2 linked regions of the Chondromyces crocatus genome follow. The protein of the gene in region 1 interacts with the protein of each later gene in a pairwise test. Links are inferred from orthologs where the notes say so. Each region holds a gene or a part of one and is shown on either strand. Other genes may lie near its edges.

Region 1 (10,734 bases):
GCGGAACCTCTTCCTGGAGAAATTCCGGGACGAGGCGCAGCTCCTCTTCCGCCTCTCGGCCTCCATCCCCGAGGTGGTGCGGCCCCTCCACATCGACGTGCTTCACCTGAAGAACGGGCAGTTCGTGCCGTTCCTCGCGATGGAGTGGCTCGAGGGAGAGGCGCTCGACAGGGCGATCGATCGGCGCCGCCTGCAAGGCGAGCCACCCATGGCGCTCCAGAAGGTGATGAAGCTGTTCAAGCCCATCGCCCACGCCATCGCCCGAGCCCACCGCTTCACGGCACCGGACGGCACGATCATCTCCGTCATCCACCGTGATCTCAAGCCGGAGAACATCTTCATCATCACCCAGGAGGGCGTGGAACGCGCGCGCATCCTGGACTTCGGCATCGCGCAGGCGCGCAACCTCGCCGAGCAAGCGGTGGGCAAGGTCACCGGCACCGACCAGCTCAACGCATTCTCTCCCGCGTACGCCGCGCCCGAACAGTGGGTCCCCAAGCGCTATGGTCAAGCTGGGCCCTGGACCGACGTCTGGGGTCTCGCCATCACCATGGCCGAGACGTTGGTCGGCCATCAGATCATCGAAGGCGAGACCCAGGCGATGATGGGCACGGCCCTCGATCCGGCGCGCAGGCCCACGCCTCGATCCGAAGGCTGCAACCTCTCGGCCGAGGTCGACGCCGTCTTCGAGCGCGCGCTCGCCGTCAACCCGCGGGATCGAACCAAGGACGTCGAGACCTTCTGGACCGAGCTGGAGCAGGCGCTCGGCTTCTCCCCGTCCTTCGGCGCGCGCCCATCGGATGACTACAGCCCCGCGTCGGTCCCCCCGGCCTCGGCCCCGGCCTCGGCGCGACCGCAGATCAAGCAGCGCACCGACGTCTGGCTGGAGATGCCCGACGAGCCCATCGGCCTCGAGCTGGACGTCGAGCCCGCTTCGCTGCGCGCCCGCGCACCCCTCAGCCATCGGCCCCCCGCGCCCGAGTTCGATCTTCCTGGCGCCGAGCTGGAGCTGCCGCAGAGCGACCCCGCCCCGAGGAGCTACCGCGTCGACGCGGCGGGCGCCTCCCTCGGCTCGCGCAGCCGCGAGCTGAGCACCCCGCCCCCCCTCGACGCCGAGCTCGACCTCGGGCCGCGCTCACGCAGGCCTTCGCTGCCGCCGCCCCCGTCGAGTCGCGCCTCGATCCCGCCCCCTTCCACCCGGCAGGGAGCCCCCTCCATCCCTCCAGGCGCGCTCCCTTCCGCCTCCGGCACCGGGGGCGCCCCGCTGGTCCCCTCGGCGAGCGCGCTCCGCCCGCCCCGAGCGCCGGTCATCCCCCAGCGCCCGCCGCCGCCGGAAGCGCCGCCCGCTCCGAGCCAGCTCCGCCGGGTCGGGGTCGGCGTCGCGTGCATCGTTCTCGCCACCGTGCTGCTCGGGATCGATCTCGTGATGCGTATCTCTGGCGACGGCCTCATGATCGGCCCGATGCGCAGCTTCTGGGTGGCCGGCGTGCTCTTCGTGGTGGGCGCAGGCATCTTCTTCTGGCGCTTGCTCGGAGATCAGGGCGATGGCTGACGTCGCCACCACCGAGACGCCCGAGCAGCGGGCCGATCAGAGCGTCGCCACGCGCTTCACCCGGCCCATGAACGCGGCCACCTCGCCCCTCGGGGTGCTGACCGATCCCCCCTTCATCGCCATCGGCACGGGCCTCGGCATCTGTGTCCTGCTCGGCGTCATCAGCTCGGGCGTGCGGGGCGTGGTGATCCCGGTCCTCATCGTCCTCTCGCTCCTTCCCATCGTCTGCGCCGTGGTGGTCAGCGTGATCCTCGCTGGAGCGCGACGCAGCGTCGTCTCCTGGCTCGCCCGCCAGCCGTTCCCGGTCGAGAACATGAACGCCGTGCTGAACGGCCTCGGCGACGAACTCGAGGTGACCTTCGCCGACACGATCCCCACCGCGGAGGCGCTGAACCTCGAGCTGGACAAGGTCCACCCCGACTCGTTCGTCACCGGCACCGTCGAGGAGACGCGCACCATCGAGATCCGCATCGGCGTGGTCGACTCGAAGCGCAACCCCTCGGCCTCGAACCACCAGCGCTACCAGCGCGTCATCGCGCTCGTGGAGCAGGTGCTCGTGCCGACCGCCGAGCGCCACCCGATCCGCTCGGTCCGCGTTCGCTGAGAGAGGCACGACGGCGAGACGCGTCGGGCGAACCTGAGCGACCCCGGCGCACCACTGCGCTCCTGGCGAACATCGCGCGCCGGGAGCGCAGACGCCGCGTGCTGCTTCAATCCGGGATCTGCCGCAGCTCCACGGTGAGCACGATCGGCCCGGCCCCGCTCTCCGCCGTCACCAGCCGATCCCACGGGAAGTACCCCGGCTTCTCCACCGTCACCCGGTGCTGACCCGGTGGCAACGCGACCCCGCGCTTCGCCACGAACCCGAGCGCCCCCAGGTACTGATCATCCACCGTCACCGACGCGTCCTGCTGCGCACCTTGCATCCGCAGCGACACCGTGTCCGGCGTGTGTGCCATGCACCCCGTGACGCCCGGCAGCAGCAGCGCTGCCACCACCCCGAAGGCGTGCCCTCTTCTCGTCCTCACCATCGACCCCATCACTCCCACTCGATCGTCGACGGCGGCTTCGACGACACATCGAGCACCACCCGGTTCACCCCGCGCACCTCGTTGATGATCCGCGCGCTGGCTCGCCCCACCAGATCGTACGGCAGCCGCGCCCAGTCCGCGGTCATCCCATCGGTCGAGTGCACCGCCCGCAGCACGATCACCTCGTCGTACGTCCGCTCGTCGCCCATCACCCCCACCGTCCGCACCGGCAGCAGCACACAGAAGCTCTGCCACAGCTCCTCGTAGAGCCCCGCCGCGCGCACCTCTTCCTCGAAGATCGCGTCCGCCTCCCGCAGCACCCGGAGCTTCTCCACCGACACCGCCCCGATGCAGCGCACCGCCATCCCTGGCCCCGGGAACGGCTGCCGGTACAGCACCTCGCGCGGCATCTTCAGCGCCTCACCTGCCGCGCGCACCTCGTCCTTGAACAGCTCGCGCAGCGGCTCCACGAGCCCGAGCTGCATCCGCTCCGGCAGCCCCCCCACGTTGTGGTGGCTCTTGATCACCGCGCTGGGCCCCTTGAAGGACACGCTCTCGATCACGTCCGGGTACAGCGTCCCCTGCACCAGCCACTTCACGCCCGGGATCTTCCGCGCCTCCTCCTCGAACACCTCGATGAACACCCGCCCGATGATCTTCCGCTTCTGCTCGGGATCGCTCACGCCGGCGAGCGCATCGAGGAAACGATCGGCCGCCTTCACGTGGATCAGGTTCAGGTGGAAGTGCTGCCGGAACATCCGCTCCACGGCGTCGCCCTCCCCCTCGCGGAGCAGCCCGTTGTCGACGAAGATGCACGTCAGCCGATCGCCCAGCGCCTCGTGGCAGAGCACCGCCGCCACCGACGAGTCCACCCCGCCGGACAGCCCCAGGATCACCCGATCCTCCGGCCCCACCTTCTCCCGCACCGCCGTCACCGCCTGCTCCACGATCGACGCTGGCGTCCAGATCGCGTGCAGCCCTGCCACATCGAACAGAAAGGCCTCGAGGATCTCCTTGCCGAACTTCGTGTGCACCACTTCGGGGTGGAACTGCAGCCCGTAGACCTTGGTCTCCTCGTTCCCGATGGCGCAGAACGCACAGTCCGGACTCGACCCCAGCGCCGTGAACCCCGGCGGGAGCGCGACGAGCTGATCCCCGTGGCTCATCCACACGCCGAGCGTGTCCCCCTCCGCGAGCCGCGCGAAGACGCCGACCGGCTTCGTCACGTGGACCGTCGCCGGCCCGTACTCGCCGCCCTCCGCGCGCTCCACCTTGCCGCCGAGCAGGTGCGCCATGAACTGCAGCCCGTAGCAGATCCCCAGCGTCGGCAGCCCCAGCTCCAGCACCTCGCGTGACGCATGGGGCGCCCCGGCCCCGTACACGCTCGCTGGCCCCCCGCTCAAGATCAGCGCACTGGGCGCGACCTCGCGGAGCTGCTCGATCGACACGTCGTAGCGGAAGATCTCGCAGTAGACCCCTGCCTCCCGCACCCGCCGGGCGATGAGCTGCGTGTACTGGGAACCGAAATCGAGGATGGCCACCATCTCCCGGTGATGGCTCGCGTCGGCGCGGCTCTCTGCGCGCGGATCCTGAGGGGCGCTGGGCATGCGTGCCGCTACCACGACCATCCGGGCCGCGCTAGGGGCGCTCGTTGATGCGGAGGGCGCAGACGCCGCAGTCCCCACCAGGGCGACAGGCAGGGCGGTCGCTCCTGTCCCCGCGGTGAACGACGCGCGCTCAGGAACCGTCGGGGCGCGCGCTCAGGAACCGTCGGGGGTCGAGGGCGCAGCGGGTGCAGCGTCGGGAGCGGGGCCTGGCTCGGGCTCCTGGCTCGGTGCTGCGGGGAGAGGAGCTGCTGGCGGAGGAGGCGCATCTCCCAGGTCGCCATCGTAGGACCTCGGCCGCTCGTACTCGGGCGGCAGCCCCCCGGGCAGCGGCTTCGGTGGCGGTGGCGGACCACAGCCCACCGCGCTCGCCGCGACGACCACCATCAGCCAGAGCCTCCACAAGCCCGTCACCGTCCGCTTCACAGCGCTGTTCCTCCCGTGGTGGGGCTCTCGATGGGCACGGGGACTGGCGACGGGGAGGGGGCCTTGGGAGACGGAGGCGGCCAGCCAGGCGCCAAGGTTCCCTCTTCCTCGACGACTTCCGCCGGCGCGGTTTCCGACCCCACACGCGACGGAATCTCGGCCCCTTGCGCACCGGGAGCCGCTTTCGGGATCGAGGTCGCGACCATCGCCTCGGCCTCTTCGATCGCCCCCTCGCCACCACACCCCGTGACCGCGAGCGAAGCGAGCACGGCGGCGATTCCCATTACCCCGAGCGTCCCCCGGCCAGGCCGTCGCCGTCCCGGCACCTCACACCGCGACAGGTTCGTCCAGCTCCGAGCGCGCTCCACCACCGCCGCACCCTACCACACGGAGTTGGCTGCCGGAGAAAGCCGAGCTAGTTTCCGCGCCGTGGAGACACCGACCTCGCAGCAACCGCTGCACCCTGCCGGGTCCGCAGCGAGCACTGCGACGACCCCTGCGGCCCAGCCTTCGAGCCCTGCCGACCTCGGCACCGAGCTGCGCGCCCTCGGCCTCCGCGCCCGCGCCGCCGCGCGTGCCCTCGTCCCCGTCGGCCGCGCCGACAAGGACCGCGCGCTCCACGCCGTGGTGCGGCGCCTCCGTGCTGCCGCTGCCGAGGGAGAGCAGGGATCCCTGCTCTCTGCCAACGCAGAGGACGTCGCCGCCGCCCGCGCGGCCGGCCTCTCCGAAGCCCTCGTCGACCGCCTCGTCCTCACGCCGGCCCGCCTCGAAGCGCTCGCGGGCGCCGTCCTCGAGATCGCCGCCCTCGAAGATCCCGTGGGCGAGATCATCGGCATGCGCCGCCGCCCGAACGGCCTGCTCATCGGCCAGGTGCGCATCCCCCTGGGCGTCATCGCGATGATCTACGAGTCACGCCCGAACGTCACCGTCGACGCCGCCGCGCTGTGCTTGAAGAGCGGCAACGCCGTCATTCTTCGCGGTGGCAAGGAAGCCGCTCGCTCCAACGCCGCCCTCGGCGACCTGGTGCGCGCCGCCGTGACCGAGGCCGGCCTCCCTGCGGACGCCGTGCAGATCCTGCCCTCCCTCGACCGCGAAGCCACCCGCCTCCTCGTCGGCATGAACGGCCTCATCGACCTCGCCATCCCCCGCGGCGGCGAAGGCCTCATCCGCTTCGTCACCGAGCACGCCCGCGTCCCCGTCATCCAGCACTACAAGGGCGTCTGCCACCTCTTCGTCGACGAAGGCGCCGACCTCGACCTCGCCCACCGCCTCGTCGAGAACGGCAAGCTCTCCCGCCCTGGCGTCTGCAACGCCCTCGAATGCCTGCTCGTCCACGAGCGCCTCGCCGCCACCCTCCTGCCGCGCCTCGCCTCCCTCGTGTCCACGCGCGGCCTGGAGATCCGCGGCGACGAGGCCACCTGCAAGCTCGTCCCTGCCGCCCGCCCCGCCACCCCGGACGACTTCGGCGCCGAGTTCCTGGCCCCCATCCTCGCCGTCCGCGTCGTCCGCGACCTCGACGACGCCCTCGACCACATCGCCCGCTACGGCTCCAACCACACCGAGGCCATCTGCACCCCCAGCTACGACCGCGCCCAGCGCTTCCTGCGCGAGGTGGACGCGAGCTGCGTCCTGGTGAACGCCTCCACCCGCTTCAACGACGGCGGAGAGCTGGGCCTCGGCGCCGAGATCGGCATTTCCACCACCAAGCTTCACGCCTATGGCCCCATGGGCCTGGAGAGCCTCACCACCCTCAAATGGATCGCGCACGGCGACGGCCAGATCCGTTGACGAACCCCGCCCATCGGCGAAGGGTTTGAACTAAGAGACGACAAGCTTCCTGCGACGGAGAGGCCCCGAGGGGCCGAGAGAAAGCGAGAGCACGTGGCGACGACGAAGAAACGGACTGGCGCGGCTGCCGGCAAGCCCGAGCGGACGACGAAGAAGGCGGGCCCCTCGGCAGGGCCGACCCGCACCGGCCCGAAGGCTGGATCCTCCCGCTCCGGCACGGGCGCTGGCTCGAAGGCCGGCTCCTCCCGGACCGGCAGCGGCGCGAGGACCGGCACCAAGAGCGCGACCAGAACGGGGACCCGCTCCACCACCGGCTCGAAGACCGGGACGACCCGCACCGAGCGCCCCAAGGCCGCTCCGGCGCGCGCTGGCGCCACGAAGGCTGGCAGGACCACCACCACCGGCGCCAAGGGGACCTCACCCGCGAAGGGCGCAGCGAAGCGCCCCTCGGCCTCCAAGGCCTCCACCCCCCGGCTGAAATCCTCGCACGCGGGCCGGACGCGATCCGAGGAGAGCCCCCGCGCCTCGGCCGCCGAACGCCGCCCGGCGTCGGGCCGCAGCACCTCCGCTTCCCGCGCCCCTGCACGGCGTGGTGCTGCCGAGGAGCGCGCCGAGACCCCCCCCGTTCGCATCCGCCGGAGCGCCGAGAAGCCGCTCTCGCCCAGCGAACAGATCCCGCTCGCGAACTTCGAGAACGAGGGCGGACCGCCGGCACCCCAGCCCGAGCGCGCTGCCTCCCTGGAAGGCGCCGTCTCCGCCCCCGACTTCTCGGCCCCCCCGCCCTCCAGGGGCAAGTCGGGCCGAACGCCGCTGGCGGCGCCGAAGCGCGCTGGCAAGCGCGTCTCGGCCGCTCCTCCTGCGGCGCAAGCCTCCAGCGAGGCCCGCGAGCTCGCCCTCGCCCTCGCCGCCGCCGGCCTCGACAAGAAGGCCATCGGCGTCGAGATCCTCGAGGTCGCCGGTCGCGTCGACTACGCCGACTTCCTGGTGATCATGACCGGCCGCTCGGACCGCCACGTCCACGCCATCGCCGTCGGCCTCGAAGCCGCCCTGCGCGAGACCAAGCAGATGGCGCCCCTCTCCATGGAGGGCCTCACCGCCGCCACCTGGGTGCTCATCGACTTCGGCGACGTCGTCGTCCACGTCTTCCAGGAAGACACCCGCCGCGTCTACGACATCGAAGGCCTCTGGATGGACGCCAGCCGCGTCCCCGTCCCTGGCGGCGACGCCGAGGGCTCGGCCCACCGCCCCTTCTGACCCACCCGTGCGTCTCGTCATCGTCGCCGTCGGCCGCGTGAAGGATCGCCCCCTTCGCGCGGCCCTCGACGAGTACTTCGGCCGCGTCCGCCGCTACGTTGCCTGCGACGAAGTGGAGATCCCCGACGGCCCCCTCCCCAAGGTCGCCCAGGCCATGACCCGGGCCACCGCTGGCGCCAACGTCATCGCCCTCGAAGTCGGCGGCCGCGCCCTCCCCAGCGAAGCCTTCGCCAGCTCCATCGAGCGCTGGGGCTCCCGCGGCAAAGGCGTCGTCGCCTTCCTCATCGGCGGCGCCGACGGCCTCCCGCCCGAGGTGAGTGCCGCCGCCGACGACCGCTGGAGCCTCTCCACGCTCACCTTCCCGCACCGGCTCGCGCGCCTGGTGCTCGTCGAGCAGCTCTACCGCGCCATGACCATCCTTCGGGGCGAGCCGTACGGCCATTGAATCGCGCGCTCACGGATCAGCACAATCGCTCCCCAGCCCGCTTGCGCCATCGCCCTCCCGACTCAACACCGGAGAGGTGAACGCCACGCCCGCGGGCGCCCCGCTCCCTGCCGTCCCCACCGCCCTGGCTGGCGCGACCGAGCCGACCACGACCCTGGACGTCCTGGCTGCCCCCGAGCCGACCCCTGAGCCCGGGACGAGCGAAGCGCCCCTCCCAGCGCCTCGCCCCTCGAAACAAGCCGCCGCCCGACGGCTCCTCTTCGCCGCCCTCCTCCTGGTCGCCCTCAGCGCCCTCTTCTGGCTGACCCCCCTCTCGACCTGGCTGGAGCCTGCGCGCTTGCTGGAGGCCGGAAACCGCTTCCGCGAGAGCCCGCTGACCCCCGTCGTCCTCGTCGCAGCGTTCGCCGTGCTCTCCTCCGTCCTGTTCCCGATCAACGGCTTGATCGCCGTGACCGGCCTGGCATTCGGCCCCTGGGTCGGCGCGACCTACGCCCTCATCGCGACCCTGACCGCAGCGACGGTGCAGTTCGTCGCAGGCTCCCGCCTCGGCGCCGATGCCGTCGCGCGCCTTGCTGGACCGCGTGCCGCGCGGGTGCGCAGCCACCTCATGCGACGCGGCATCTGGGCCGTGGCCCTGGGACACGTGCTGCCCGTGGCTCCCTTTGGCATGATGAACTTGTTGTGCGGGGCCTCCGGCATCCGCTTCCGCGACTTCATGCTGGGCACCCTGCTGACGATGGTCCCCACCGCGGTGATGGTGGCAGGACTCAGCGGACAGATCGTGCGGTGGCTGCAGGGATAGCCCTGGCTACACGGGCGCCGCTGGAAGCGAAGGGAAGAGGCCGCGTTGAAAGCGCAGCGGCGTATCGAGCCCTGAAGAGGGCAGGGGAGAGACGACGCTGAACCCAAAGACGAGGCGTGCTCTGGAATCGCAGTGACAGGCTGAATTCCGAAAAGGATAGGGACGAGGCGACCCTGCAATCGTAGCGACGGGGAGCACTCTGAAAGGGCAGGGGAGAGACGACGCTGAACCCAAAGACGAGGCGTGCTCTGGAATCGCAGTGACAGGCTGAATTCCGAAAAGGATAGGGACGAGGCGACCCTGCAATCGTAGCGACGGGGAGCACTCTGAAAGGGCAGGGGAGAGACGAAGAAAGCAAAGACGAGGTGTGCTCTGGAATCGCAGTGACAGGCTGAATTCCAAAAAGGGCAATGACGATGCGACCCTGCAATCGCCGCGACGGGGAGCGTTCTGAAAAGGGCAGGGGAGAGACGGCGCGCAATGCGCAGGGACCGGCGCTGGAAGGCCTCTGGCGCGAGCCACTGGAAGGGCCGTGACGAGAACTCTCGTTGATGCCCAGTGACGAACGCAGTGCTGGACCTTCTGTGGCCAGGTTCGGGCGGTGACGAGGGCAGAGATGTGAATCAGGGAAGGAAGCCTCTCCCCCTGTTCCAGTCCTCGACCCCGTGAACGCCTCGTCCAGGATCGTGGCGCTGCCTTCCTGGGGTGCGGCAAAGGTGTTAGCGCTGGGAGGAAGCCGTGCAGCATGTGGGCACGGCAAGGACCCGACCGCCACATGATGCGCGGACGCACCCTCTCGCTGCTGTTCCTGGCTTTCGCTGGCTGCCTCCCTGCGCTTCCAGGCTGCCTCCACGACGAAGGTTCACGAGAAGGCCCGCCTCCACCGTCAGCGCCGGCGCCCCCCGCGACCCTCGAGCCTCTTGCGACCCTCGCCCCTCTTGCGCCCTTGCCGGCTGGGTACGAGTTCGCCTCCGAGCCCGCCTCTCCTGCGCATGCACACCCGCCGTCGACGCCCTCGATGCCTCGCCCCTACCGCAAGCGCCTCGACGCCGCCGTCGCGCTGAACGCCGAGTGCGTCCTCTGCCACGAGGACGAAGCCGCTGCCTGGCGCGGCTCCCACCACCAGCGCGCCACGACCAACCCCGCCTTTCGCCACGCCTTCGCCATCGAACCCACCGCCTTTTGCCGAGGCTGCCACGCCCCCGAGGCCGATCCCGACCAGGAGCCCATCGGCGCCCTCCGCGACCTCGGCGTCGCCTGCGTCACCTGCCACGTCACCGACGACGGCCAGGTCCTCGCCGCGGCCCCGCTCACCCCCCATGCTCCTCGCCCCGGTGCTCCCGGCGGTCCCGGCGCTCCCGGCGGTCCCGGCGGTCCCGGCGGTCCCGGCGGTCCCGGCGGTCCCGGCGGTCCCGGCGGTCCCGGCGGTCCCGGCGGTCCCGGTGCTCTCGGCGTTCTCAGTGCTCTCGGCGCTTCCGGTGCCTCCGACTCCCTCGGCGCCTCCGGCCCCTCCGCCCCCACCGAGCCCCCCACCCAGGCCCCCCATCCCCTCCGCCGCTCCACCGAGTTCGCCCGCACCGGCGCCTGCGTCGGCTGCCACGAGTTCCGCTTCCCCACCGCCCGCGGCCACGGCGACGAGGACCACATGCAGACCACCGGCCGTGAGCACGCCCGCTCCAGAGCCGCCTCCACCCCGTGCGCCACCTGCCACATGCCCCTCGTCGACGGCCGCCGCTCCCACGCCTTTGCCGACGTCCGCGACCCCCGCTGGCTGCGCGACCAGCTCCACGCCACCGCCACCCGCCCGGACGACGACACCCTCCGCATCACCC
Region 2 (10,625 bases), 4.4 Mb from region 1 along the record:
ACAGCCCACTCAGCGCGGCGCACAGACCGGACGCAAGCCACTGCCCCCGGGCGAAGAAAGCCGCAGCTCCCAGCAACCCGAGACTCGCCAGCGTGGAGGGTTGGAAGAACTTGTCGAAGACGTAGGTCGCCGTGGCCCCGTCCGTGCGCGTCTGGAAGGCGAGGGCGAGCATCATGAGAAAGGCTGGCAATGCGCGCTTCGGGCCGCAGAGCGCGCGGAGCAGCGCGTACATGCACAGCGCGCCGGCCGCGACCACGGCCGTGTGCGCGATGCCGATCGCCCATCCCCGGGGGTCGACGGCGATGAGGCCCGCAGCCAGATATTTGAACGTGGGGTGATACTGGGTGGTCTGGGTGACGAACCAGTCTCGCTGCAGGATGCTGGGATCGAGCAACCTCAGGGAGCCGAGCATGTAGACCAGTTGATTGTCGGCACCGTAGTTATGCCCGAAGCTCAAGCCGAAGCAGACCGACGCCACCGACGCCAGAAAGACGTCGAGCGTGTTTCGAAGCTTACTGATTGGATAAGACACGGTCGCGCTCTATCACAGGTCTCGCGCCGCGGCTCGACCAGCGTGGGAAGGGAGAGAGGGCGATCGTGGGGCGGATCCGCTTCGAAAAAGCGCCGCGGTTTCGGTCGTCTCCCGGGGCACCGTGGCCACGTCATGACGCGGTGTTTCAATGACGCGATGGGACCCACGGCGAGCGCTCCGCGTATCAGCGTCACGTCCGCTCAGTCCAAGGCGTCGTCCCCTGGTCATTCATTCGAGGGCGAAATAGAGGGCCACTCCGGAAATGCAGCTTCCGGAGCCACGCGGCGCGACTGGATGACGTCAATCTGCCGTCCATCCCTCGACAATCCGTCGTCGCGTCTCGTCAATACGTCGGTCAATTCACCCACCAATCCACGGTTCAATCTGTCGATTGACATCGTGATGCGCCCATCCGGCCGTCAGCCGCGCGGAAGTCGCGAGAAGCCGCGAGAAGTCGTGAGAACTCATGGGAGCTCATGGGAATTCGAGCGTGCTCGGGGCCGGCCTCGACGGTCCACGCGACGGTTCCACGCCGAGATCTCGCGCTCCGAAGCGGCGTTGACACGCGGAATGAAGCCGTGTTCTCCTGAAGGATTCGTCTTTGATTCAAAATCCGTGAGCAGGATTCGAGCGTCATGGGCGCATTGACACCACACTCGATGTCGATGGATACTGGCCGGATTTTCTCGATAGCGACTTTCGAAGAACTCAATCCTATGATTGACATTGAACCTCACCCGACTAGATATGAGGACATCGCAGGCCGCTCCCCGGACGGGGCAGGCCCATCCCAATCAGCCATTTGGGGCGTTCTGGTGCCTTGTTCTCGGAGGTCGTGTCATGGGTCTTCGTCGTTTCACCGCAGCCTCTCTCGCCATCTCCACCCTCGCCATTGCAAGCAGCGCACATGCGCTGAACGTCACACCGACCGATAACGCTCAGGCCCTGGCCAACGCTCTGCTCGGGAGCGGCGGCGCCGTCAGCATCACCTCCGTCAGCTACTCGGGTGCGGCTCACGCCTCGGGCCTCTTCACGGACGGGCCGCTCGGCCTCGCGGATGGCACGCTCCTCACGACGGGCAGAGCAATCGACGCGCTCCCTCCGAACTCGTCGCCGACCACGACGACCGCGAACAACCTTCCCGGGCATCCGCTCTGCGACGCGCTGATTCCGGGGTACACCAGCTACGACGCCTCGATCCTCACCATCACCTTCGATCTGGCGGCCTCGTTCAATGGTATCCAGTTCAACTCGGTGTTCGGCAGCGAGGAGTTCCCCGAGTGGGTCGGCTCCTCCTACAATGACGTCTACGGTGTCTATCTGAACGGGTCGCAGGTGGCGTTCGATGACAATGGCGCGCCGATCACCATCAACGGGCCGTTCTTCAGCAGCGGCTCCGTCGTCCTCACGCCCGCGAACGGCACGGAGTACAACGGGACCACGGGGATCTTGAATACCCGGGCGCCGCTGGCCGGAGGCTCGACGAACAACCTGCTCCAGATCGTGATCTGTGACGCTGGCGACACGGCGTTCGACAGCGGTGCATTCGTCTCGGGCCTCAATGGTTGCATCGGTGAGGACTGCAGCGGCACGGTCCCGTGCGCTCTCATCGACAACGACGGCGACGGCATCAACTCGTGCGACGATTGCGACGACGCCAACCCCAACACCTACCCCGGCGCGCCGGAGTACTGCGATGGCGTCGATAACAACTGCAATGGTGAGATCGACGAGGGCGGCGTCTGCGCGCCGGTGTGCGTGACGGTCCAGCGCGGCACCTTCGGCCACGCCGAGGATGCGTCGATCTACCCGCTGTCCCCGAACTACAACGAGGGCGCTCTGGCGAGCCTCCGGACCGGAAACACCAGCCCCCCGAAGAAGGCGCTCGTGCAGTTCGACCTCAACTTCGTGCCGTCGGGCGCGATCGTGACCCAGGCGAGCTTCGGCATCTTCCAGGAGTACACGACGCTGCAGAACCCCATCAACATCCACCAGGTGCTGGCGCCGTGGACCGAGAGCACGGTCACGGCCGGGAGCCTCAACAACAACTGGGATCCCGCCGTGCTCGCTTCCTTCACGACCGTGTCGGGCACCGCGGCCCACGCTGTGGACGTCACCACCATCGTGAGCGAGTGGGTGTACGGGATCGAAGCCAACCACGGCTTCCTGCTCGAGGAAGGCGCGTCTCCGGCGCTGCACTCCTACCGCGCCAGTGAGCACCCGAACGTCGCTCAGCGGCCGTACCTCCACCTCTGCTACTTCGGCGGGGATGGGGGCATCGTCGGCGGCCACTGAGCACAGTCCACCGCGGGTGAATTCCCCCACATGGGGACCCCGTGAGGATGCGCTGAAAGCGCTCGCCTCGTCGGAAAGGGTCGGGAATCACATTCTCGACCTTTCCGATGTGGGTTTCTGAATCCGATTGCGCTCCGCCCTCCTCCCGCGCGAATCTCCCTGCCTCTGAGCGCGGCTTTTCCCTTCGCCCATCTGGCTCGACGTGGTGGACGCCTGCCGGGCCCTCCCGCTCCATGGGGTCGGTACGGCTTGCGGGCTGCCGCGGCTTGCTACCTGTTGCTCATGGTCGCCTTGCCCGTGGGCATCGTGGCGAGGAGCGGGTTCTCTGCTGGGCTCGGAGGCCTCGCGCGCGCGCTCTGGCACCCCGTGGCCCGTAGCGCGTTGCTGCTGACCCTGCAGTCGGCCGCGATCATGGCCTTGATCAACGCGGTGATGGGCACACTCATCGCCTACGTGCTCGTGCGCTACCAGTTCCCGGGTCGACGCATCCTCAACCTGCTCATCGACCTGCCTTTCGCCATCCCCACGCTGGTCGCAGGGCTCATGCTCGTGGTGTTGCTGGGGCCCTCCGCGCCGCTCGGACGCGCCCTGGACGGCGCTGGACTCCGCGTCGTGTATGCGCCTGCATCGATCCTTCTCTGCCTGCTCTTCGTGACCCTTCCGTTCGTCGTGCGCGCCGTCGAGCCGGTGCTGCGTGAACTCGACCCTGCCGAGGAAGAGGCGGCTCGCATTCTGGGCGCGAGCGACGTCGCGGCATTTCGTCGGGTGATCTTGCCGTCGCTCTCGCCTGCCATCGTGAGTGGCTCCTTGCTCAGCTTCTCGCGGGCTCTCGGAGAGTTCGGCTCCATCGTGGTGGTGGCAGGGAACATCCCGCGCCGCACCCTCACCGCGGCGGTCTTCGTTTTCGGTGAGGTGGAGTCGGGGAATCCACTCGCGGCGAGCGCGATGGCGCTCGTCTTGATTACGATTTCATTTTCCATCCTGCTGCTCGTGGATGCATTCGGCCGGCGAGCAGCGCATGCCTAGGCGTGTCAGGCTCGGGCGTGCGGCGCTCATTGCCATTGCCGTCGTCTATGTCTGTGCGCTGGTCGCGGTTCCGGCTGCGGCGCTGCTCCATGGCGCCTTCAGCGAGGGGCTCGGGCCGTTCTTTCAGGTCTTCGCTCGGCCGGATGTCCGTCATGCTCTCTCGATGACGGCGCTGATGGTGTTCTCGGCCGTCGTGGTGAACACCGTGTTCGGCACGGCAATCGCGTGGGTGCTGACCCGTGACCGTTTTCGTGGCCGGCGGCTCCTGAATGGCCTCGTGGACGTGCCGTTCGCGATTTCGCCGGTCATCGTCGGGTTCGTGTTGCTCGAGCTCTTCGGGCGTCAGGGCCTCTTCACGCCGGTGACGCGCGCGCTTGGCGTCCAGATCGCCTTTGCGTGGCCAGGGATGGCGCTGGCAACGACGTTCGTGACGTTGCCCTTCGTCGTCCGTGAGGTGGCTCCGGTGCTCGAGGAGGTCGGCACGGAGCAGGAGGCCGCGGCCCATACCCTGGGGGCCTCCGCCCTCGTCACGTTCTTCCGGGTGACGCTGCCCTCGATCCGCTGGGGACTCGCTTACGGGATCACCTTGACGGCGGCTCGTAGCATCGGCGAGTTCGGCGCCGTCCTGATCATCTCCGGGGGCATCGCCGGCCGCACGGAGACGGCGACGAGCTTCGTGTACCGGGCGCTCGAAGATCGCGACGATCTCGGGGCTCATGCGGTCGCCGTCGTGCTCGCTGTCGCCTCCCTCGCGCTGCTCGGCGCCATGGAAATGCTCAAGCGCTGGCGTGCTGGTTCGCGCCAGGTAGAGGAGTAGCCGCCGTGGGGATCGTGGTTCGTGGCCTGAAGAAGCGGTTTGGGGCGACCCAGGTGCTCGACGACGTCTCGTTCGAGATCGCCCGTGGCGAGATGGTGGCGCTGCTCGGCCCCAGCGGCGGGGGCAAGAGCACGGTGCTCCGGATCATCGCCGGGCTGGAGTTTGCCGACGAAGGGGAGGTGCACCTCAGGGGACGGGTCGCCACCCACACCCGGGTGCAGGATCGCGACATCGGCTTCGTATTTCAGGGGTACGCGCTCTTCCGGCACATGACGGTCCGCGAGAACGTGGCCTTCGGCCTCAGCATCCGCAAGCGGCCGAAGGCCGAGGTCCAGCGCGTCGTCGACGAGTTCCTCGCGCTCGTGCAGCTCGACGGCCTGGGTGATCGCTATCCGACGGAGCTGTCCGGGGGGCAGCGCCAGCGCGTGGCCCTGGCCCGTGCTCTCGCTCCAGGAACGGATCTGCTGTTGCTCGATGAGCCCTTCGGGGCGCTCGACGCCAAGGTGCGCCTCGACTTGCGTGAGTGGCTGCGCCGCCTTCACCAGGAGCGTGGACTCACCGGCGTCTTCGTCACCCACGACCAGGAAGAGGCGATGGATCTCGCCAGTCGGGTGATCGTGATGAACCGCGGTCGTGTCGAGCAGATCGGTACACCGGAGGAGATCTACGATCGTCCCGCCACCGAGTTCGTGGCGAGCTTCGTGGGATCCATCAACGTGTTCGAGGGGCAGGTGCGTGGCGCGCAGGCAGCCCTCGGCGGGATCTCCGTGGGGGCTCCGTCGGGCGCAGGAGACGGCGCCAGCGTGCGTGCCTTCATCCGCCCCCACGACGTGGAGCTGCACGCGCGCGTCCGCCAGGAGGCTGGCTCGACGCCGGCGTCGCCGCTCGACGAGGGCGCGGAGGAGCGCTCCGACGCCAGCGAGGGGCCGGGGATCAGCCCTGCTGCTGCGCGCATCGAGCGGATGTCGCGGGTCGGATGGACCGCGAAGCTGGAGCTTCGTCTCACCGATGGACGTCCGCTCGTGGTCGAGGTGACCAAAGAGCGTCTCGCTCAGCTCGGCCTCTCCGAGGGGGACTGGGTCCTCGTCAGTGTCCGGCAGGCGAAGATCTTCGTGCAGGACTACGAGATCTGAGATCTCTGGGTCCGGGCTCGGCTCAGAAGTCCACGCACATGGGATCGCCCTTGTCGCACTTTTTCTTGGGCGCATCGGGCTTGCTGACCACCGCCCTCGGGCCTGCCCCGTGATGCGAAGGCGCTTGCCTGGACGTCAGCGCGTCGATCTGTCGCTGGAGTTCGAGCCTCTCCTTTTCACTCCTGGCCTGCTGGTACTGGTCCTGGAGTGACGCGATCTGTCCGGCGCGCTGCTCGAGTTCCTGCTTCAGCCGGGTCTGCTCCGCCTCTTGCGCCGCCAGCGCTGCGGCTTGAGTGGCCTGCTCCTTCTCGGCCTCCGGCTTGATCTTTCCGAAGTACACCCCGAAGGAAGCTCCCAGCACCAGCACCCCGCCGATGGTGCTCGCGGCGAGCAGCCGCTGCAGGCGCTTCTTGTGCTGGTCCTGCGCCATCTGGGCCAGAGAGCGTTCGTGCTCCTGCTGCCGGAGCAGTGCCTCCATCCTGGAGCGTTGTTCGACCTCGACCCGAGCGCGCTCGACCTCTGCTTGCTTCAGCGCCTCGAGCCGCGCGTTCTCCTCGCGCATGCGCTGCTCCTCCAGGCTGCGGCGCTCCTCTTCGGCGCGGATCCTGGCGAGTTCGGCTTCCCTGGCTCGCGCTTCGGCGTGTGCCCGTGCCGTCGCTTCGGCGGTCGCACGGCGCAGAGCGGCAGCTGCTTCCTCTTCTTGCCGCTGGCGCTCCAACCCCATGAGCTGATCCAGGGAGAACAAAAGGGAGTTGGCGTTTTCCTTCATCTCGGCCATGGCGCGTGGACCTCCTCATCGCTCCATCGGCGCTTCTCGAGCGTCGGCGAGCGGGCGAGTCAGGGGGCTACTCCGAGCGGCGGTGTGGCGCGCTGGGTGCTGAAGCCATGGACCAGCCAGGAATGCGCGGCTTGGGTCCCTCGTCGCGCTTACTCCTCGATGCGAACGGAGACCTTCACCTTCACCCACACACCTTCGGGAGGCAGCGGATACGACGGATCGATCTCTCCCTTCCAGTCGATGTGAATGGTCCAGCCCTCGCCTTCCGGATCCTCGTAAAAGAACTGTCGGATGTCGTCCTTGTAAACCACGTCGAGGGGCACGATGCGTTCGCCCTTCGGCATCGACGCCTTCTGCACGACGCGGGTGAGCTGGTCGCCCACCTTCACGTCCCCCGTGATGTTGCGGATGAAGCCCATGTCGGTCACCGACGTATCCTCGGCTTCGAGGCGTACGTACCGCAGCTCGGCGGCGCTCACCTGATGGGGGTTCTCGGTGATGGTGATCTCGCTCCAGCCAGCGAACGTCGTGGAACCTCCCGGTCTGACCGGAAATCGCGTCTCCGTCTCGTGATCGCCGCTGATGATGGAACATCCGGTCGAAGCGAGGGCCAGCGCGGCGAGGGCAGGGACCCATCCAGATGAGCGTGAAGGGACACGGGGCAGCAGGGTAAGCATGGAGACCCCAGCGTAACACGGGTCGCGAGGCCAGCGATCGGAGCCGATATCGCGGTTGGATCATCGGAGATCCAACCCTTGGTCGGTGTGCTCACGACGACCACCAGGGAGGTCGTGCTATGCAGCGAAGTGATGCCTTCCTCTCCCACCCTCGTGTCCAGCAACCGCAGTTTCGGCGGTGAGCAGCAGGTCTTTCGCCACGACTCGTCCGTCCTCGGCTGCTCGATGAATTTCGGCGTCTATCTCCCTCCCCAGGCCGCCTCCGGGCCCTGCCCGGTCGTGTACTGGCTGAGCGGCCTGACATGCACCGAACAGAACTTCATCACCAAGGCTGGAGCGCAAGCGCATGCAGCCCGGCTCGGCCTCATCCTGGTCGCCCCCGATACCAGCCCGCGTGGCGAGGGGGTGCCCGATGACGACGCCTTCGATCTCGGCTGCGGGGCAGGCTTCTACCTCAACGCGACCCAGGAGCCCTGGGCCCGTCAGTACCGGATGTACGACTACGTGGTGAGTGAGCTACCGGGCCTGATCGAAGCTCATTTCCCGGCGGCAGAGCGGCGCAGCATCCTGGGTCACTCCATGGGTGGCCATGGCGCCCTGGTGATCGCGCTGCGGAACCCCGGCCGCTACCGCGCCGTCTCGGCCGTCGCGCCCATCACGGCGCCGTCGCAGGTGCCCTGGGGTCAGAAGGCCTTCCGTGCCTACCTGGGCGAGGATCAGGGCGCCTGGGCCGAGTTCGATGCCAGCCAGCTCGTTCGTGTGGCCAAGGAGCGGCTGCCCCTCCTCGTGGACGTCGGCGACAAGGATCAGTTCCTGGAGCGGGAGCTGAAGCCCGAGATCTTCCGCCGCGCCTGCGAGGAAGTGGGCCACCCGCTCACGCTCCGGATGCAGCCGGGCTACGATCACAGCTACTACACCATCGCCACGTTCATCGGTGACCACCTGGAGCACCACGCGGCGGCTCTGAGCAAGTAACGTTGCATAGTTCCTGATGAGACTCCTTCCTTCCGAAGCCGTCTCTCCCGAGGACGGGATCCAGATCCCCACGGTGCGGGTCACGGCGACCTCCCCTCTGGGAGGAAAAGAGACGGCCGCTCTGGGGGCTGCACCTCTCGCGGTGGGGAGCAGCGCAGAGTGCGGCCTCACCGTGCGCGATCCGGCAGTCTCCCGACGACATTGCGAGTTCGTGCTGTCCTCACGCGGGATCACCCTTCGTGATCTCGGGAGCAAGAACGGGACGTTCGTCGGTGAGATCAGGATCGTCGAGGCGATCTTGCCCGTGGGCGCAACGATCCGGATCGGCACGACGCGGCTCTCCGTGGTCATGTCGTCGCCCCCCACCTTTCTGCCGTTGTCACGGAGCACCTCGTTCGGTGACGCCGTCGGTCAATCTCAGGTGATGCGCTCCCTCTTCGCGCGCCTGGAGCGTGCCTCCGCAGTCGGCGACGCCGTGCTTCTCACGGGCGAGCTGGGGACGGGCAAGAAGCTCCTCGCGCGCGCTCTCCATGAGGGCGGTGTGCAGCGGAACGAGGCCTTCGTGGCCGTCGAGATCAGTGGCCGACCGCCCAGGCATGTCGAGCGCGACCTCTTCGGTCAGGCCTCCAGCCAGAGTCACGCGGGGACGAGAGCGGAAGGCGCCATGCTCGCAGGGCAGGACGGCGCGTTGATGCGTGCGCGCAGCGGCACCTTGCTCCTCGAAGACGTCGGGGACCTCTCACCGGACCTCCAGGCCAGGCTGCTGCGTGTGCTCGAGTCGAGGCGGCTGGAGCCCTCCAGCGACAGCGAGGGGCTCCCTTTCGAGGCGCGCGTCATCGCGGCCACGCGTCGCAACCTCAAAGCCCAGGTCGACGAAGGCACGTTCCGGAGCGACCTTTACTATCTCCTCGCCGAGCTGGAGATGAGCGTGCCGCCGCTACGCGATCGCAAGGATGACATCCCGATGCTCGCGGAGCGTTTTCTTGCGGCCCAGACCCCCTCGCGCAAGCTCTCCGACCTTCCGCCGACGGCGCTCGATCTGCTCGCCGCGCATGCCTGGCCGGGCAATGTGCGAGAGCTGCAGAACATGGTGGTGCGTCTGGTGTTCCTGCCCGAGGAGATCGCAACGGCGATCTCGGAAGAGCAGGCCAACCCCACGGCAGACGACGGCGCGGCGGCCGTCGTGCCTGCAGGGAAGCCTTCGAGCGAGCCCTCGGTCGACAGGCTGCTCGCGCTGCCCTTGCAGCAGGCACGTGAGCTCGTGCTGGAAGCCTTCGAGAGACGCTACGTCACCGCCAAGTGGCGGGATGCTGGCGGGAATGCCTTCATCGCTGCCGCAAAAATGGGCATTTCAGAGCAGCTTCTGCGGCAACTCCTGGAGCGCTATCGACTGGATCGCGAAGGCTGAAGGAGCCGCGCCGCTCATCAGATGGCGCTGTCCCTCGGCCTCAGCGCTCGGCAGGCGCGTCGCCTCGCTGGGACGCTCGACTTGTAGTCCGGCCTTCTCTCCCGGGAGCACCATGGATTCGCCTCCTGCCTCCGCCTCGGCCACGAGTCCGTGAGGCGGCGATGACTTTTCGCGGTCGCGTGACGTCGACGCGCACGACGCGATGCGCAGAAGGTCGAGCGGACGGCGACACGAAGCTCGAGCGTTCGGGGGCAGGAAGTTTTCGTAATTGCAAGGATATCGGCGTTCGATGCGTTGTTTTCGAGCAGACCACGCAGACGCTGGCTGCCGCCTGCTACCGCCTGCTGCCTCGTGCTGCCGCGTCGATCATCCCTTCCGCTGGTTGGAAGGGCAGCTTTTGCCATCACGGCGCTTCACCGCTCCCGCATTCTCCCCGCCGATCATGGTACGATCCGAAGTGCGTGCCACATCCGTCCATCTTCACCCCGCGTCTCGAACTCGTGCCGATCACCGTCCCGCTGGTCGAGGCCGTGATGCGTGGTCGTCGCGATGATGTCGAGGCGATCCTGGCGGCCCGCATGCCGACGGAGTGGCCCGGCCCTGCGTTGATCGAGCGCGCTTTCTCCGCGTCTCTCGATCTCATCCGAGCGGCGCCGCTGGTTCGGCTCTGGGGAGACCGGGTGATGATCTCCCGCGAGGGAGCACGTCGGGTGATCGGCAGCGTGGTGTTTCACGGTGCCCCTGATGAGGATGGATCGGTCGAAGTCGCGTACGGCGTGGAGCACGAGTCGCAGCAGCAAGGCTTTGCGACCGAGGCGACCGAGGCATCGGTGCTCTGGGCTCTGCAGCAGCCCGGCGTCCGCCTGGTGAAAGCCACGACCCCCACCTGGCACACGGCCTCGCGACGCGTGCTCGAGAAGTGCGGTTTCTGCGTGGTCGGTTCCCGTGAAGGGGATCTCGTCGGCGAGCTGCTCGAGTTCGAGC

What was found.
Region 2: the proteins of CMC5_RS22285 (region 1) and CMC5_RS06240 interact in binary tests that used the Escherichia coli proteins (3 or more experiments, as listed by UniProt). The link is inferred for Chondromyces crocatus from one-to-one orthologs.

Annotation. Positions count from the first base shown.
Region 1 is NZ_CP012159.1:6,086,933-6,097,666, forward strand. The notes cover bases 4,343-7,275. They hold CMC5_RS22285 (glutamate-5-semialdehyde dehydrogenase), read left to right. Parts: upstream 4,343-5,150; coding sequence 5,151-6,401; downstream 6,402-7,275. Other genes in these bases: CMC5_RS22275 (hypothetical protein), read right to left, coding at 4,344-4,613; CMC5_RS47740 (hypothetical protein), read right to left, coding at 4,610-4,897; rsfS (ribosome silencing factor), read left to right, coding at 6,495-7,275. Also shown: CMC5_RS22255 (serine/threonine protein kinase), read left to right, coding at 1-1,552; CMC5_RS22260 (hypothetical protein), read left to right, coding at 1,545-2,156; CMC5_RS22265 (PEGA domain-containing protein), read right to left, coding at 2,263-2,583; guaA (glutamine-hydrolyzing GMP synthase), read right to left, coding at 2,592-4,190; more of rsfS, read left to right, coding at 7,276-7,655; CMC5_RS22295 (23S rRNA (pseudouridine(1915)-N(3))-methyltransferase RlmH), read left to right, coding at 7,663-8,100; CMC5_RS22300 (TVP38/TMEM64 family protein), read left to right, coding at 8,177-8,902; CMC5_RS48610 (cytochrome c family protein), read left to right, coding at 9,921-10,734. UniProt on the Escherichia coli protein: Catalyzes the NADPH-dependent reduction of L-glutamate 5-phosphate into L-glutamate 5-semialdehyde and phosphate. The product spontaneously undergoes cyclization to form 1-pyrroline-5-carboxylate.
Region 2 is NZ_CP012159.1:1,662,129-1,672,753, forward strand. What follows is about bases 3,916-6,739. They hold CMC5_RS06240 (sulfate/molybdate ABC transporter ATP-binding protein), read left to right. Parts: upstream 3,916-4,675; coding sequence 4,676-5,803; downstream 5,804-6,739. Other genes in these bases: CMC5_RS06235 (sulfate ABC transporter permease subunit), read left to right, coding at 3,916-4,670; CMC5_RS06245 (hypothetical protein), read right to left, coding at 5,826-6,581; CMC5_RS06250 (hypothetical protein), read right to left, coding at 6,731-6,739. Also shown: CMC5_RS06225 (choice-of-anchor L domain-containing protein), read left to right, coding at 1,373-2,827; CMC5_RS06230 (ABC transporter permease), read left to right, coding at 3,077-3,853; more of CMC5_RS06235, read left to right, coding at 3,846-3,915; more of CMC5_RS06250, read right to left, coding at 6,740-7,258; fghA (S-formylglutathione hydrolase), read left to right, coding at 7,391-8,233; CMC5_RS06260 (FHA and sigma-54 interaction domain-containing protein), read left to right, coding at 8,250-9,641; CMC5_RS47275 (GNAT family N-acetyltransferase), read left to right, coding at 9,821-10,625. UniProt on the Escherichia coli protein: Part of the ABC transporter complex CysAWTP involved in sulfate/thiosulfate import. Responsible for energy coupling to the transport system.